Regions from separate parts of the Ornithinibacillus jepli genome, predicted to be linked through region 1. Evidence: a T-box and tRNA genes for the amino acid it is inferred to sense, from the RefSeq annotation. Region 1 holds a T-box; the other holds one or more tRNA genes.
What was found. A T-box is a leader RNA that pairs with one kind of tRNA and senses whether it is charged. The one in region 1 lies ahead of ileS (isoleucine--tRNA ligase), so its partner is inferred to be a tRNA-Ile.
Positions count from the first base shown of each region.

Region 2: it encodes a tRNA-Ile, which carries the amino acid that the T-box ahead of ileS (isoleucine--tRNA ligase) is inferred to sense. The anticodon was not compared.

Region 1 covers NZ_JBFEGG010000001.1:775,643-784,370, forward strand. The annotation lists gene AB1K81_RS04060 (YggT family protein) at 1-89, shown strand, start outside; gene AB1K81_RS04065 (YlmH family RNA-binding protein) at 100-879, shown strand; gene AB1K81_RS04070 (DivIVA domain-containing protein) at 1,045-1,548, shown strand; T-box leader at 1,607-1,835, shown strand; gene ileS (isoleucine--tRNA ligase) at 1,912-4,668, shown strand; gene lspA (signal peptidase II) at 4,853-5,323, shown strand; gene AB1K81_RS04085 (RluA family pseudouridine synthase) at 5,320-6,225, shown strand; gene pyrR (bifunctional pyr operon transcriptional regulator/uracil phosphoribosyltransferase PyrR) at 6,392-6,934, shown strand; gene AB1K81_RS04095 (aspartate carbamoyltransferase catalytic subunit) at 7,082-7,984, shown strand; gene pyrC (dihydroorotase) at 7,959-8,728, shown strand, end outside.
Region 2 covers NZ_JBFEGG010000001.1:1,221,479-1,230,206, reverse strand. The annotation lists gene AB1K81_RS06445 (deoxyribonuclease IV) at 1-627, shown strand, start outside; gene AB1K81_RS06440 (DUF2624 domain-containing protein) at 673-957, opposite strand; gene AB1K81_RS06435 (hypothetical protein) at 1,129-1,500, shown strand; gene AB1K81_RS06430 (hypothetical protein) at 1,515-1,865, opposite strand; gene AB1K81_RS06425 (NfeD family protein) at 1,950-2,585, shown strand; gene AB1K81_RS06420 (Na/Pi cotransporter family protein) at 2,787-4,415, shown strand; tRNA gene AB1K81_RS06415 (tRNA-Asn) at 4,631-4,705, shown strand; tRNA gene AB1K81_RS06410 (tRNA-Met) at 4,714-4,790, shown strand; tRNA gene AB1K81_RS06405 (tRNA-His) at 4,816-4,891, shown strand; tRNA gene AB1K81_RS06400 (tRNA-Ile) at 4,900-4,976, shown strand; tRNA gene AB1K81_RS06395 (tRNA-Ser) at 4,986-5,078, shown strand; tRNA gene AB1K81_RS06390 (tRNA-Phe) at 5,131-5,203, shown strand; gene AB1K81_RS06385 (superoxide dismutase) at 5,354-5,965, shown strand; gene AB1K81_RS06380 (MFS transporter) at 6,087-7,361, shown strand; gene AB1K81_RS06375 (peptidoglycan D,D-transpeptidase FtsI family protein) at 7,430-8,728, shown strand, end outside.

The sequences.
Region 1 (8,728 bases):
CCCCTATCGTTGCTATTATTGTTTTACAATTAGCTGGAACAGGGCTTCTTGCTTTATATGATATTCTTTTCAGACTAATCTACCTGTGAGTGTAGTTGGATGGATATATATCAACATTTTCGTAAAGAGGAGCATGGCTTCATAGACCAAGTAATATCGTGGAAGGAACAAATTGAACGCTCTTTTATTCCAAGATTAACGGACTTTTTAGATCCAAGAGAACAACAAATAGTAGAAATGTTAATCGGAACAGAAAATGATGAGTTACAACTCCATTTATTTGGTGGCGGAAAGCATTCAGAGCGTAAACGAGCTATTATAGCTCCATTTTATGATGTAATCACAGAGGATTCCTTTAACATTTCTTTATTACAAGCTACCTATCATGAAAAGTTCGTCTCCATTGCCCATCGAGATGTGTTAGGTGCCTTTTTATCTTTAGGAATGAAACGGAAAAAAGTTGGAGATATCTTTGCCAATAATGGTAAAGTGCAACTACTTGTCGATAAAGATATTGCCTCCTATGTTTCCATGAACTTAACTTCGATAAAAAAATCATCTATTACATTTGAGGAAAAATCTTTTGCTAATTTAATTGAACAGGAACCGATTTGGTCTGAAACTGAAAAAATAGTCTCTTCATTAAGACTTGATACTATTTTGAAAGAAATTTATTCTATCTCGCGAAAAGATGCCCAAGCACTTATCCAAAAAGGATTGGTTAAGGTAAATTATCGTACTGTTGAAGATAGTAAGTTTTCCTTAAGAGAAGGAGATATGATTTCCTTAAGAGGAAAAGGTAGGAGTAAACTAATCGCCATCAATGGTCAAACGAAAAAAGAGAAAATAAAAATAACAACGGCGTTATTACAAGTATAGTAAAGAACAACTTTTTGATATATAATGGTATCAAATAGTTGTTTTTTTGCATTTTTTCTATAAAAATGAGCAAATATTGCAGGAAATACATAATTTTTGTCGAATTTTACTGTATACTTATAATGGACTTATTGTTTTTTTAAAATTCATAGGGAGGTTAACCAAATGCCATTAACACCACTTGATATTCATAATAAAGAGTTTACAAGAAGTTTTCGCGGATATGATGAAGATGAAGTTAATGAATTTTTAGATCAGGTTATTAAAGATTATGAAATGGTTATTCGTGAGAAGAAAGAAATGAAAGAAAAGATTGAGCAAATGAATGAAAAGCTTAGCCATTTCACCAATATCGAAGAAACCTTAAATAAATCCATATTAATTGCTCAAGAAACAGCAGAGGAATTAAAAGGGAATGCATCGAAGGAATCTAAATTAATCATTAAGGAAGCAGAAAAAAATGCTGATCGTATTATCAATGAGGCATTAAGTAAGTCTCGTCAAATTTCAATAGAAGTAGAAGAGTTGAAGAAACAAGCAAAAGTGTTCCGTACACGTTTAAGAATGTTAATTGAAGCGCAATTAGATATGATTGGATCAGATGATTGGGATGGATTGTTTGACTTAGAAGTTGGTAAGGAATTAGAACTAACTAATCAAGATTCGTAAGTCTTGACGTTTCATGAAATTTTACATATAATGCTTACACGTATAGGTAATAATAAGTAGAAATACGATGAAAGAGAAAGTATAAAAACAGGGTGCTTGTTTTAGCGATCTAGGGACTGGTGGAAGCCTAGTACGGCACGTTTTTAGAATATCACTCTTGAGTATCCAATTTGAAAGGAAACAAGTAGAATTGGACGTCTTATTCACGTTACGAATTTCGAGTGAATTTAAAATGGAGTGCATTTTAAATTTATAAGGGTGGTACCGCGAGTCTTCTCGTCCCTTCCAGGGATATGAGGGGCTTTTTTATTTTTTAATTTTTCATCAATTATGATTCGTTAAAACATGAGGAGGTAATAATCAGTGGACTATAAAGAAACGTTACTGATGCCAAAAACCGAATTTCCAATGCGCGGAAATTTACCAAATAAAGAACCACTTCGCCGTGAAAAATGGGAAGAAATGAACTTGTATGAGAAATCAGTTGAAAGAACAAAGGGTAGGCCAACCTTTATCCTACATGATGGGCCACCATATGCTAATGGTGATATTCATATTGGCCACGCGCTTAACAAAATTTTAAAAGATTTCATTACTCGCTATAAATCCATGTCTGGTTATCATGCACCATATATTCCAGGATGGGATACACATGGACTGCCGATTGAAACAGCTTTAACCAAAAACAAAAAAGTTAAACGTAAAGAGCTTTCCGTTGCTGAATTTAGACAATTATGCGCGGAATATGCACTTACCCAAGTAGATAGCCAACGTTCTCAATTTAAAGAACTAGGTGTACGTGGTGATTGGGAAAATCCATATATTACACTAACAAAGGACTATGAAGCAGCACAGATTAAAGTATTCGGTGAGATGGCTAAGCAAGGTTATATCTATAAAGGGTTAAAGCCAGTATATTGGTCACCTTCTTCTGAATCAGCGCTTGCTGAAGCAGAAATTGAGTACTATGATAAACGCTCTGCATCTATTTATGTTGCATTTGAAGTGGTTGATGGAAAAGGTGTCCTAGATCCAGGCGATAAGATTGTAATTTGGACAACTACTCCATGGACAATTCCAGCAAACTTAGGTATAAGTGTTCATCCTGAGATTAACTATGTATTAGTTGATGTAAATAATGATAAATTTGTTGTTGCAGAGGCATTATTAGAAACGTTAACTGCTGAGCTGGAATGGGCTAACCCTCAAGTTGTGAAAAACTTTAAAGGGCATGATATTGAGCGTGTTACAGCGAAGCATCCATTCTATGACCGTGAATCATTAGTTATGTTAGGTGAACACGTAACGACTGATGCTGGAACAGGATGTGTTCATACTGCCCCTGGTCACGGGGAGGATGACTTCTTTGTATCAAAACAATATGGGATCGATGCTTTTTGTCCTGTCGATCATAAAGGGGTATTCACTAGTGAAGCACCTGGATTTGAAGGAATGTTCTATGATGACGCTAATAAAGCTATCACCGAAAAGTTAGAAGAGGTAGGTGCTTTACTAAAACTGTCATTTATAACACACTCTTATCCACATGACTGGAGAACAAAAAAACCTACTATTTTCCGTGCAACAGCACAATGGTTTGCATCAATTAAAGATTTTCGTGAAGACATTTTAAACGAAATTAAAAAAGTCAACTGGTATCCATCTTGGGGAGAAACAAGACTCTATAATATGGTCCGAGATCGTGAAGATTGGTGTATTTCACGTCAGCGTGCTTGGGGTGTTCCAATTCCTGTATTTTATGGTGAAGATGGTACTGCGATTATTACAGACGAAACAATTGAACATGTATCAAATTTATTTGCTGAACATGGTTCAAATATTTGGTTTGAGCGGGAAGCAAAAGACTTACTACCAGAAGGATTTACTTCAGAGCATAGTCCAAATGGAGAGTTTACAAAAGAAACTGATATTATGGATGTTTGGTTTGATTCTGGCTCTTCACACGCAGGAGTATTACTGAACCGAAATGACCATGATAGACCAGCTGATGTATATTTGGAAGGAAGTGACCAATACCGTGGTTGGTTTAACTCATCTATTTCTACAGCGGTAGCAGTTACAGGTAAAGCTCCTTATAAAACAGTTATTAGCCATGGATTTGTACTAGATGGCAATGGACGTAAAATGAGTAAATCTCTTGGAAATGTTGTCGTACCAAGTAAAGTTTTAAAACAATTAGGTGCAGATATTTTACGTTTATGGGTATCTTCTGTTGATTATCAAGCAGATGTACGTATCTCTGATGATATTTTAAAACAAACTTCTGAAGCATATCGCAAAATTCGTAATACATTCCGGTTCATGCTAGCGAATTTGGCTGATTTCAATCCGGAAACAGATCGCGTTCCAGAAGTGGAAATGGAAGAAGTAGATCGATACATGTTACACCGATTACAACAACTAGTGAAGGAAGTAAGGGAAAGCTACGAAAAATTTGAGTTTTCACCTATTTTCTCTAACATTCATAATTTCTGTGCTGATGATTTAAGCTCATTCTATCTAGATTTCGCTAAAGACGTCCTGTACATTGAAGCTAGCGATAATCATCGTCGTCGTAGTATTCAAACCGGTTATTATGAAATTTTAACAACTTTAGTACAGTTATTAACGCCAATTATTCCTCATACTGCTGATGAGGTATGGGAATATATCCCTGGAGTAAAAGAAGAAAGTCCACAGCTCACAGATATTCCAGAGCCAAGAGTAATTGAAGGCTTTGAAGGTTTAGAAAGTAAGTGGGAACACTTCATGTCAGTACGTGATGATGTATTAAAAGCTCTGGAAGAAGCTCGTAATGAAAAAGTAATTGGTAAGTCATTAGAAGCTAAAATTACGATAGTTCCGAAAGATGATGAAACAACAGCCGTATTAAATGCAATTAACGATGTTCATCAGCTATTGATTGTATCTGAAGCATCTATAACCAATCAATGTGAAGGAACTACAGAATACCGTTATGTAGATATTCTTGTAGAAAAACACCCAGCAGAAAAATGTGAACGTTGTTGGGTTGCATCCGAAACAGTTGGGGAAAGTGAAAAGCATCCAACATTATGCTCTCGTTGTGCTGATGTTGTTGAAAGACACTATTCTGAGTAAAATATAATACATGGTAAAGGGTATAAACGAGTTCAAAGTTTATACCCTTTTTTTATATATTACAGATTAATATAACTCTTGATTACCCTTTAAATCATTGAATTTTTAATGGATACAGTATAATATTAACTAAGGATTTATAGTCAAATAATAGAGAAGTAGCTTAATCGGAGGGGTAACCGGAATGTATCGGTATTATATTTTAGCAGTATTAGTAATAGCGTTAGACCAATTTACCAAGTATTTAGTAGTTAAAAATATGGAATTATATGAACAAATTTCGATTATAGATGGATTCTTTTCTTTGACCTCACATCGAAATAGTGGTGCAGCATGGGGGATATTAGAAGGGAAAATGGGTTTCTTTTATGTGATAACATTAATTGTGGTTATCGGAATCATTTACTTTCTACATAAATATGGAAAAGAAATTAAATTATATGGTATCGGTTTAGGATTAATCTTAGGCGGTGCTATCGGTAATTTTATCGATCGCTTATTCCATCAAGAAGTAGTGGATTTTTTTGACTTCGTTATTTTTGGATATGATTTCCCTATTTTTAATATTGCTGATTCAGCATTGACTGTCGGTGTTGTATTAGTTGTAATTGCAACGCTAATTGAAGAGAAAAAGCAGAAAGGAAAAAGTAAATGACGTTACAGCATGTTGTTACAGAAACTGAAAATAAAATGCGGATAGACAAATTATTAGCAGAGATAAACTCTGGAGAGTCCCGTTCAAAAATTCAAGGGTGGATTTCGAAAGAACTAGTTATGGTTAATGATGAAATTGTGAAAGCAAATTATAAGTGTCAAGTTGGAGATGTAATCACCTGGAGAATTCCAGATGTTGAACCTTTAGATATTGAAGCAGAAAATATTCCTCTTGATATTGTATATGAGGATAGTGACCTATTAGTAGTGAATAAACCAAAAGGGATGGTAGTTCATCCTTCAGCTGGACACCAGTCTGGAACTTTAGTTAATGGCTTGTTATACCATTGTAAAGATTTGTCAGGAATAAATGGTGTGGAACGTCCTGGTATTGTTCATCGTATCGATAAAGATACTAGTGGATTATTACTAGTTGCCAAAAATGATATTGCGCACACTAACTTGTCTGAACAATTGTCTAATAAAGATGTGGAAAGAAAGTATGAAGCGGTTGTTCACGGTGTAATAAATCATGATACAGGCATGGTTGATGCACCCATTGGAAGGGATCCAAAAGATCGTCAACGAATGAGTGTTGTTGATAACGGGAAATCTGCCGTAACCCATTTTCAAGTATTACGTCGTTTTAATAACTTTACTCATATTGAATGTCAATTAGAAACAGGTAGAACACATCAAATTCGAGTTCATATGCGTTATATTGGGTTCCCGCTTGTCGGAGATCCAAAATACGGACCGAGAAAAACATTAGATACGAATGGTCAAGTGTTACATGCGAAAGTTTTAGGTTTTACGCATCCAACAACAGGAAAGTGGCTACGATTTGAAGTTGATGCACCAACTTATTTCCAGGAACTACTCGATCAATTAGAAATATTGTAGTTGACAGTATACGTTTATTTTGAAATAATAGAGCAAATGAATAAGAACCTTTAAATTTGAGTCCAGAGAGGCTAAAAAGGAATCGGTTTTTTATGGGATACGTATGATTAACCCCCTTTTTTCCTCATGGAGAAAAGGGGGGTTTTTATTTTGGAGGGAAACATTCATGAACAAGAAAACAGAAATCTTAGATGAACAAGCAATTAACCGAGCGCTTACGAGAATTGCACATGAAATACTTGAAAAAAATAAAGGTGGAGAAAATCTAGTTATTGTTGGAATTAAAACTAGAGGAGTCCCGCTTGCAAAACGAATACAAGAAAAAATAAAAAAAATAGAAGGTTTAACATTACCTATTGGTGAATTAGATATTACGTTATATCGTGACGATTTAGAAAAAGCTGTAGAGAAAAATGAACCTGAAATACGATATACTGATATTCCAGAAGACATTACGAATAAAAAGGTAATATTAATCGATGATGTGCTTTATACAGGACGAACTGTAAGAGCAGCAATGGACGCTGTGATGGATATAGGTAGACCTTCACAAATCCAGCTTGCTGTTTTGGTAGACCGAGGTCATCGAGAGTTACCAATACGTGCAGATTATGTAGGTAAAAATATACCAACATCAGAAAAGGAGATTATTGTGGTTCGGCTTAATGAAACGGACCAAACTGATTTAGTATCCATTTATGAAAAATAAATAGAAAGGACCTTTAAATAAATCCAGAGAGGTTTACAAGGTCGCTTTGATAACGTGCTAAAAAATTCTGCACGTGTACCTCTTTGCGACCAAAAGGCAAAGAGGTTTTTTTATTGGCTTACATTATAAGAGATAGGGGTGTTACTCGTGAATCATTTTATATCCGTTGATCAATTAACAAATGAGCAAATTTACCAATTATTAGAAAGTGCAACTAAGTGTCAATCAAATGAAATAAAAATCCCAAATCAATTATTTGTAGCAAATTTATTTTTTGAGCCAAGTACTAGAACGAAAATGAGTTTTTCTGTTGCAGAGAGAAAGCTAGGTTTAGAAGTATTAGACTTTCAACCAGAAACTTCAAGTTTAACAAAAGGAGAATCCCTTTATGACACAGTCAAAACTTTTGAATCAATTGGGGCCAATGCAGTAGTCATTAGACATAAAGCAGATAATTGGGTTGAAGAGTTGGAGGGATTCTCCATTCCGATTATAAATGCTGGTGCTGGTACACGGGAACATCCTACACAGTGCATGCTTGATCTTTTAACCATCTATCAGGAATTTGATAAATTTGACAATCTGAATATCGTAATGGTAGGAGATATCAAGCATAGTAGGGTAGCAAGGTCTAATGCCAATACACTAAGAAAACTTGGAGCTAATGTATATTTAAGTGCTGCACCAGGCTATGAAGATGAATCATTACCCTTTCCTTACATTACACTAGATGAAGCAGTTGAATTTTGTGATGTTGTGATGATGCTAAGAATTCAACATGAAAGACATGTTAAAAAGCATGAAACAAGTAAGTATTTGGAACGATTTGGATTAACGAAAGAAAGAGAACGGAGGATGTTACGTAATGCTATCATTCTCCACCCTGCTCCGATAAATCGAGGAGTTGAAATGGATACTGAGCTAGTGGAATGTAGTCGTTCAAGAATCTTTAAACAGATGCATAATGGAGTTTACATGAGAATGGCAATTTTAATGTATGTATTAGAAGAATGGGGGATTATCAATGAAAATCTTGTTAAAGAATGCTAAGCGATTGATGGAAAACGGAGAACTTGAACGTTGTGAGGTTTTAATTGAAGAAGGAAAAATAAAGGAAATTGGTTTATCGGTTGAAAATGGGGATATTGATCGAATAATAGATTGCGAAGATAAATTACTTACGCCTGGATTTATCGATGTACACATCCATTTACGTGAACCGGGTGGAGAGTATAAAGAAACAATTAAAACAGGTACAATGGCAGCAGCTAGAGGTGGTTTTACTACTGTATGTGCAATGCCAAATACAAACCCGGTACCAGATAATAAGGAAGTATTTAGTAGTCTACTAGAAAAAATAAAACAAGATGCTTTAGTTCGTGTCTTGCCATATGCATCTATAACGAAAGGATTAGGTGGTAATACGTTAATCGATATGGAAGGATTAGCTGAACTAAATGTATTCGCCTTTACAGATGATGGGGTAGGTATACAAACGGCAGACATAATGCTTCGTGCGATGAAAAAAGCAGCTTCAGTTGGAAAAGCCATTGTTGCCCACTGTGAAGATAACTCGATAGTCTATGGTGGTGTTGTTCATGAAGGGAACGTAGATAAACGCCTTCATTTACCAGGAATTCCTTCATTAAGTGAATCCGTTCAAATTGCTCGTGATGTGCTTTTAGCTGAAGCAGCTAGTTGTCATTACCATGTTTGCCACGTTAGTACAAAGGAATCGGTTCGGGTCATCCGCGATGCGAAGAAAGCAGGGATTAAGGTCACTGCAGAAGTTAC
Region 2 (8,728 bases), 450 kb from region 1:
AACTTTCTGCGGAGTGAGATAGACCGAACAGAAGCAATTGGTGCGAAACAAATCGTTCTTCACCCGGGTGCACATGTTGGGGCTGGTCCTGAGGAAGGAATAAAAAAAATAATTGAAGGTTTAAATGAAGTGCTAGGTAGGGATGATAACGTACAAATTGCCTTAGAAACTATGGCAGGGAAAGGCTCCGAAATTGGTAGAAACTTTGAAGAAATTGCAGAAATAATAAATGGTGTTACCCATAATGATAAATTATCTGTATGCTTTGATACTTGTCATGTCCATGATGCTGGTTATGATATTGTTCATGATTTCGATGGGGTATTAGAACAATTTGATAAGATAATTGGTGTCGACAGAATAAAGGTTGTACATGTTAACGATTCTAAAAATGAACGTGGTGCACATAAAGATCGTCATGAAAACATTGGATTCGGACATATTGGCTTTGATGCATTACATTACATTATTCATCATCCGCAATTACAATCGTTACCAAAAATTTTAGAAACCCCATATGTTGGTTTGGATAAGAAGAATAAAAAGGCACCATATAAATTCGAAATCGAAATGATTCGTAATGGATCATTTAATCCTGACCTACAAGAAATTATTATGAACCAATAAATAGAAAAAGCTACCTTGTAAAGGAAAATCCTTTAAGGTAGCTTTTTAATTAAATAAGTGCTCTAGCCCATATGATTTGATTAACTCATGGAAAAGTTTGTTTGCCTTTAATGCTGTTTGTCGGTCAGTAATTTCACTTAAATCTTGAAGCATTTTCTCCCTTTCTTTACTTTCAAATGGATTGAGTCTTTTTGTTCGTACATAGGTGGCTATATCAGTAGCTTGTTGTCGTGAAATGGAAAAACCATATTGCCCTGAATATTCGATTACATCTTCTGGTGTAATTTGCCTCATTTTATTGAGGATAATTTGTTTTATAAAGATTGACATGTAAACACCCCTCTGTACAACACTATATGCTGAAGTGAAGTAAATAACAACTTGTTTATCACATTATGATGTAAAATAGACTTTTCCCTATGGTGGTAAAAAGTAACATTATAAGATTTGTTTTTAATCATAAACTATAATTGCACCTCATCACTTAGAAGGAGGTCAATTATGGACGATAAAAATCGTACCAACAACGTTGAGAATGCTCCAAATCATGGTGAAGATGATTACACTTCCCGTCATACAGATGGAATTTTCAGTAGTCGTGACGAGGAAACTGCTGCTGAATTAACTGCAGATGATTACAGAAGAAATGTTACAATTGACGAGGATAAAACGGAAGCTAACACGTCAATTGGTTGGATTGCACTAGTGTTGTCAATCGCATCATTCTTCTGGGCACCGATTCTTTTGGGTGGTGCTGGGATAATTGTCGGGTTTATAGCGAGAAGTCGCAATGCGAATACGCTTGGTAATATTGCGATCGTTGCTGGAGCAGTCTCTATATTGATTACACTGTTTATATTACCTTTCGTTTAGAAGAAGAGGCTAGGTTAATTCCTGGCCTTTTTCTTTTTGATTTCCTCATATTTAGGGAAAAAGTAAAAGTGATTTTGCTTAAGTTTATTTGGATCAACATTTGGATTCAATGAATAGAAATCGGCTAATATATCTCCTGTATTATAATTTTCCATATTAGGATTGAGTTGCTCTATCACGGTTAGTACTGTATCGCCTGATTCAATTTTTACTTTAATAACGTCAAAGCGACTATTGGTGCTCATGGAGTTACTTTCGTTTTCACCTGTATTATTTGATGTGTAAGTATTTGTTCCAACATTCAAATCTTTATAGATACTTATTAATAATAGTATAATAAAAATATAAAGAATGAGTTTTTTCATGATTTACTCCTTATTATGAAACCATTTTATATGTATAACCGTATGTAGTAGAAAGTTTATTTTACTTTGGAGAGGGAGAAGAATATGGAAATATTTTCTCAAGAGTGGATTGCACTAGTTATTACTGGATTAGCAACTTTATTTTTAATAGGTGAAGTATTAGTTAATATGCGTGGTATTTTTGCTTTATTAGGTATTGGATTTATTACCGTATATTTCTCAGTATATTTGGAAACTAACTCCCTTATTCTTATGCTTGTCATATATTTTCTTGGTATAGCACTAATTGTTATTGATGGAAAAGTATTAAATGATGGAACCCTCGCTACTATAGGTGCTGCAAGTATGATTGCAGCAGTAGCATTACCGGCTCCAAATTTCGCTGCAGGAGCCTACGCTGTACTTGGTGTTCTTTTAGGAACAGCAGGATCACTTTTCTTCTTAAAAGTTTTCAAGCGTAGAGATATGTGGAATAAAATAACGTTAAAGGATAAATTAACGAGTGAAGCAGGGTATAATTCTTTAAATGATGAGTACAAAGCGTTATTACACCAAGAGGCAGTCACTTTAAATGATTTGCGTCCCGTTGGAACGATAAAAGTAGGAAATAAAGATTATAGTGCCGTATCGAATGGGCAGTGGATACCTAGAGATACTAAAGTCCTCATTACACAAGTAGATGGTACGAAAATACTAGTAGAACCAAAAAATAATCCTTAAGGTCAAATCTTAAGGATTATTTTTTTACATTTAACACACAATAATTTTATTGAGATAAAATTATATTAATAATCCCTAATGTAAATTTTATGTAAAGTTTTTAATAATTCCTTTACAAAACGTTTGATTTTATAAATAATAGTTAGGGTGTGTTTTTATTTGGGAATACATAAAAGAACTTATTAAAGGGGCGAATATCCATTGGAAATAGATGTGCAGACACTGATTTTTGAATTCATCGGTGGTTTAGGTATTTTTCTTTTAGGTATTAAATATATGGGTGATGGATTACAAAAATCAGCTGGAGATCGGTTGCGTGAAATTTTAGACCGGTTTACAAGTAACCCATTTTTAGGAGTACTTGCTGGTATAGTAGTAACGGTCTTAATTCAAAGTAGTTCAGGTACGACAGTCCTTACAGTTGGATTGGTTAGTGCTGGTTTTATGACGTTAAGACAAGCTATAGGTGTTATCATGGGTGCAAATATCGGCACAACGATAACGGCATTTATTATTGGAATTGATGTTGGGGAATATGCTTTGCCGATTATTGCTGTTGGTGCGTTAATAATCTTTTTCTTTAAACATCAAAAGTTTACAGCAATTGGGCAAGTAATCTTTGGCTTTGGATCCCTATTCTTCGGTTTAGAGTTAATGAGTAGTGGTATGAAGCCATTAAGAACTTTAGAAGCATTTCAAGAATTGACGATAAGCATGAGTGAGCACTCTATATTAGGGGTTGTAATCGGTACTCTATTTACTGTAATCGTACAGAGTTCAAGTGCAACAATTGGTATATTACAAGGTCTGTATGCTGAAGGAGCAATTACTTTAAAGGCTGCTTTACCGGTTCTATTTGGGGATAATATCGGTACAACGATTACGGCTGTCCTGGCTTCTTTAGGCGCTACAGTTGCTGCTCGTCGCGCTGCTTTTGTTCATGTGATTTTTAACTTAGTAGGAACAACAATATTTTTATTATTATTAAATTTATTTACGCAATATGTTATTTATTTACAAAGTCATTTTTCACTAAACGAGGAAATGACTATTGCGTTTGCACATGGAAGTTTTAATGTGTTAAATACTATTATCCAATTCCCGTTTATAGGACTTCTAGCTTGGATAGTTACAAAGCTAGTTCCTGGTGAAGATACAACGATTGAGTATAAGCCGAAACATTTAGATCCCATCTTCATCCAACAATCTTCTGCCCTTGCATTAGACCAAGCAAAAGCAGAAGTGGTACGTATGGGTGAATATGCCTATCAAGGAATGGAAGAGACTAGTTTATACCTTTCAACTAACCAAACAAAGCATGCTGATATGGCATTACAAATTGAAGGGGCATTAAACAGTTTAGATAGGAGTATTACTGATTATTTAATCGACATCTCTGGTGGGTCTTTATCAGAATTTGAAAGTGGAAAACACACTATCTTAATGGATACTGTAAGAGATATAGAAAGAATTGGCGACCACTTTGAAAATATTGTAGAGCTAATTGATTATAAAATCTCTAACAAAGTTATCATAACTGATAAAGCACAAGAAGATTTAAATAATATGTTTGACTTAACAATGTCTACTGTTAAACAAGCAGTCAAGGCTCTTGATACGAACAATCGTGAAGAAGCTTTAGCAGTAGTTCAAAAAGAAGATCAAATTGATAAAATGGAACGTAGCTATCGGAAAAAGCATATTATTCGTATGAATGAAGGGGATTGTAGTGTATCTGCAGGTATAGTCTTTGTAGATATAATCTCAAACCTAGAAAGAATTGGCGACCATGCAGTTAATATTGCAGAAGCAGTATTAGGGGATCAATAAAAATAAAGGGAGGTATCAACCTCTCTTTATTTTTTTAAATTTTTTATTGATATTTTTATTTAAAGGTGATATAGTAATTATTGTCGTTTTCAATACACCCTTTTTTAATACATATTTTAATTGTAAAATAGTTGTTGACACGAATGTTTGAACATGTTATATTATATCTCGTGCCACTTAAATAGTAGACAAGTTAACAACTTATTATGAATTATTCCACAGTAGCTCAGTGGTAGAGCAATCGGCTGTTAACCGATCGGTCGTAGGTTCGAATCCTACCTGTGGAGCCAAAAAAAATGGCGGCGTAGCTCAGCTGGCGAGAGCGTACGGTTCATACCCGTGAGGTCGTGGGTTCGATCCCCTCCGCCGCTACCATTACTATCATTTGTTTAACATCATGGCGGCCGTGGCGAAGTGGTTAACGCACCGGATTGTGGCTCCGGCACTCGTGGGTTCGATTCCCACCGGTCGCCCCATATATAAAGGACCCTTAGCTCAGTTGGTTAGAGCTATCGGCTCATAACCGATCGGTCGCAGGTTCGAGTCCTGCAGGGTCCACCATGTATACTCGGAGGTATACCCAAGTCTGGCTGAAGGGATCGGTCTTGAAAACCGACAGGCGGGTCAAACCGCGCGGGGGTTCGAATCCCTCTACCTCCTCCATACATATTATTTTGATTTTAAAAAAAATATTGAATTAACAACATAATATTTAGGCTTGGTAGCTCAGTCGGTAGAGCAATGGACTGAAAATCCATGTGTCGGCGGTTCGATTCCGTCCCAAGCCATCATTTCAAACAAGCACTTTGCTTGTTTTTTTGTTGTAAAAGGATAATTAATGGGCAAATAATTTGCAAGAACTGGAAACCTCTGATAGTCTTTCATGTAAAGGGTGATATACCCTTGAATAACATATATTTGAAGGAGGATATTTCGAAATGGCAAAATTTGAATTACCTGAATTACCTTATGCATATGATGCATTAGAGCCAACAATTGATAAAGAAACAATGAACATCCATCATACAAAGCATCATAATACTTATGTAACAAACTTAAATGCTGCTCTTGAAGGGCATTCTGATCTTCAAGATAAAACACTTGAAGAATTAGTAAGCAATCTTGATGCATTACCTGAAAGCGTTCGTACAGCAGTACGTAACAATGGTGGTGGACATCATAATCATAGCTTATTCTGGAAAGTTCTATCTCCAAATGGTGGCGGGGAGCCAACTGGTGAATTAGCTGATAAAATTAACGGTAAATTTGGTAGCTTCGATAAATTTAAAGCGGAATTTGAAAATGCTGCTAAAACTCGCTTTGGTTCAGGTTGGGCATGGTTAGTAGTAAGTAACGGTGAACTTGAAGTAACAAGTACTCCAAACCAAGATTCTCCTTTAATGGAAGGTAAAACTCCTATTTTGGGACTTGATGTTTGGGAGCATGCATACTACTTAAATTATCAAAATAAACGTCCTGATTATGTAGCTGCATTCTGGAATGTAGTAAACTGGGATGAAGTAACTAAAAACTATAACGAAGCTAAATAAAACTTTATTGGTAAACTTAGAGGAGGACACATAGTGTTAAACTATGTGTCCTCCTCTTTATTTTGTATATCTATATTTGAATTGCTTACACTAAGGAAAGAGAGAAAAGGGGCAATTCAATATGCAAAAAACCTTACAGTATGTTTTTGGGAAAACAAAGGTAAATAGGGACCTAATACTATTATTAGTAATCGGTGGATTATATTCACTAGGAATTTATTTATCCAATACTTTTGTAAATGTCTACTTATGGAAACAAGCAGAAGGTAATTACTATACGATAGCTTTTTATAATTTAGCCATATTTATTTTTCAACCACTTACTTTTATAGCCGCCGGAAAAATTGCGAAAAAAGTGGACCGAGTAATAGTATTAAGGTTAGGTGTTATCTTTCTATCGCTATTTTTTTTAATGGTATTAATAATAGGTGACAAAGCAGCATATTTTAATTTTTTGTTAGGAAGTTTATTAGGTATTGGATATGGTTTTTACTGGTTGGCATTTAATGTACTAACCTTTGAAATAACAGAACCGGAAACTAGAGATTTGTTCAATGGCTTTCTAGGTGTATTACAGTCTTTAGGGGGAATGGTTGGACCATTCAGTGCTGGTTTCATCATTTCTAAAATGCCTGCAAATATAGGGTATAGTACGATATTTACTACTTCTTTCATTTTATTCATTTGTGCTGTAGCATGTAGTTTTTTTCTAAAAAGAAGACCTGCAGAAGGTGTATATTTATTTGCAAGGGTAGTAGCAGAAAGAAAAAATAATAGAAACTGGAATAGGATATTAAATGCTCACATTTTTCAAGGGTTAAGAGAAGGTATTTTCCTATTTGTTATTACGATTTGGGTTTATATTGTAACGCAAAGTGAGCTTGCACTTGGTATGTTTAACCTCTACTTCTCGGGTTTTTCATTTGTCTTCTATTTTTTGGCTACTAAATTTATTAAACCTTCAAAACGCAAAAAAGCGATACTCTTGGGTAGCTTAATGCTATTTCTAGCATTGTTTATTATCATTTTCCACGCAAGCTATGCTACTTTAATTATATATGGAATTATTATCGGGATTGCATATCCAATTGTGAATGTACCTTATCTATCGATGACTTTTGATGTAATTGGAAAGGCATGGAAAGCTGGTGAATTACGGATTGAATATATTGTTGTCCGTGAGTTATTTTCTAATATTGGCCGGGTAACTTCTATTATAACCTTTATTATTAGTATTTCACTATTTGATAGTGAAAAGATTATCCCAATATTATTAATCATTTTTGGTTCGATGCATTTAGGAGTATATATATTTGTAAGGAATATTTTTCTGACGGGTACGAATAAAAAGGATGTTCTTATAAAAGATCAAGTGACTGATGAAAATAATCGTTAAACTCCTCACGTATAAATGGTATAATAAAAAGATAATGAAACCATAGAATTTTGTAATGGGGGAGAGAAATGAAGAAGGAAAAAAAACAAAAAGCGCAGCTTCCCTTTCGATTAAATATATTATTTTTCATCGTGTTTTTACTATTTGCTGTCCTAATTTTACAACTAGGTGTAGTTCAAATACTAAATGGGGAAAGTTTTCAAGAAGAAATTAATAGAACAACACAGGATACAACAAAGCTTCCAGTGCCACGTGGCGAGATTTATGACCGTAATCATAATGTGATTGCTAAAAATAAACCAATGTATGCCATAACATATACACCTCCTAAAGGTGTTCAAGCAAAAGATCGATTAGAAGTTGCCCAGAAGCTTGCACTTTACATCGATATGTTTCATCCAGATAAAGATGAAAAAGAAAAACAAATTAACAGAATAACAGATCGGGATAAGAAAGAGTATTGGTATGTGTTGAATCCTGATAAAGTGAAGGACAAATTATCGGTTGAAGAAGCTGCTGATATGGAACCGGCAGAGCAATATAAAGTGATTCTGGACAGAATTACCGAGGAAGAATATGATAATAATCTATCAGAGCAAGATCTTGAAATTATTTTGATTAAAAAAGAGCTTGATCGTGCTTATGCGTTAACACCACAAATTGTAAAGAGTGAAAATGTAACTCCGGAAGAATATGCAAGGGTTGCAGAACATCTCTCTGAATTACCAGGTATTAATGCGACTACTGACTGGGTCCGAGAATTTCCATACGATGATACATTCAAAAACATTATTGGAAATGTATCCACGGAAAAAGAAGGGGTACCAGCTGAAAACATAGATTACTATTTGGCAAAAGGATATAATAGGAATGACAGAGTAGGCTTGAGTGGACTTGAAGAACAATATGAGGATTTTCTTCGAGGTAGGAAAGAACAAGTCGAATATGAAATGAGTAAAAGTGGAGTGATTTTAGACTCAAACGTGGTCGTCCCTGGTGAGAGTGGAAAAGATCTTATTTTATCCATTGATATCGAATTTCAAAAAATGGTTGATGAAATTCTTAAAAGTGAATTAGAAGCAGAAACACAAGGTGGAGACAATAGATTTTTACGTGATGTCATGGCAGTTGTCATGAATCCTAACACGGGAGAATTGTTGGCTGTTTCGGGGCAAGGATATTATGATGATCCAAAGACAGAAGCCCGTGAAAAAAATGACATAGTTGATGTGGGATATAAAGCTCTATACGATGCCCATCGTCCTGGCTCTACTGTTAAAGGTGCTACCGTATTAGCAGGGTATGAATCAGGTGTAATCAATCCTGGAGATAGCTTAGTAGATAAACCGATTAAAATAGCAGGGACT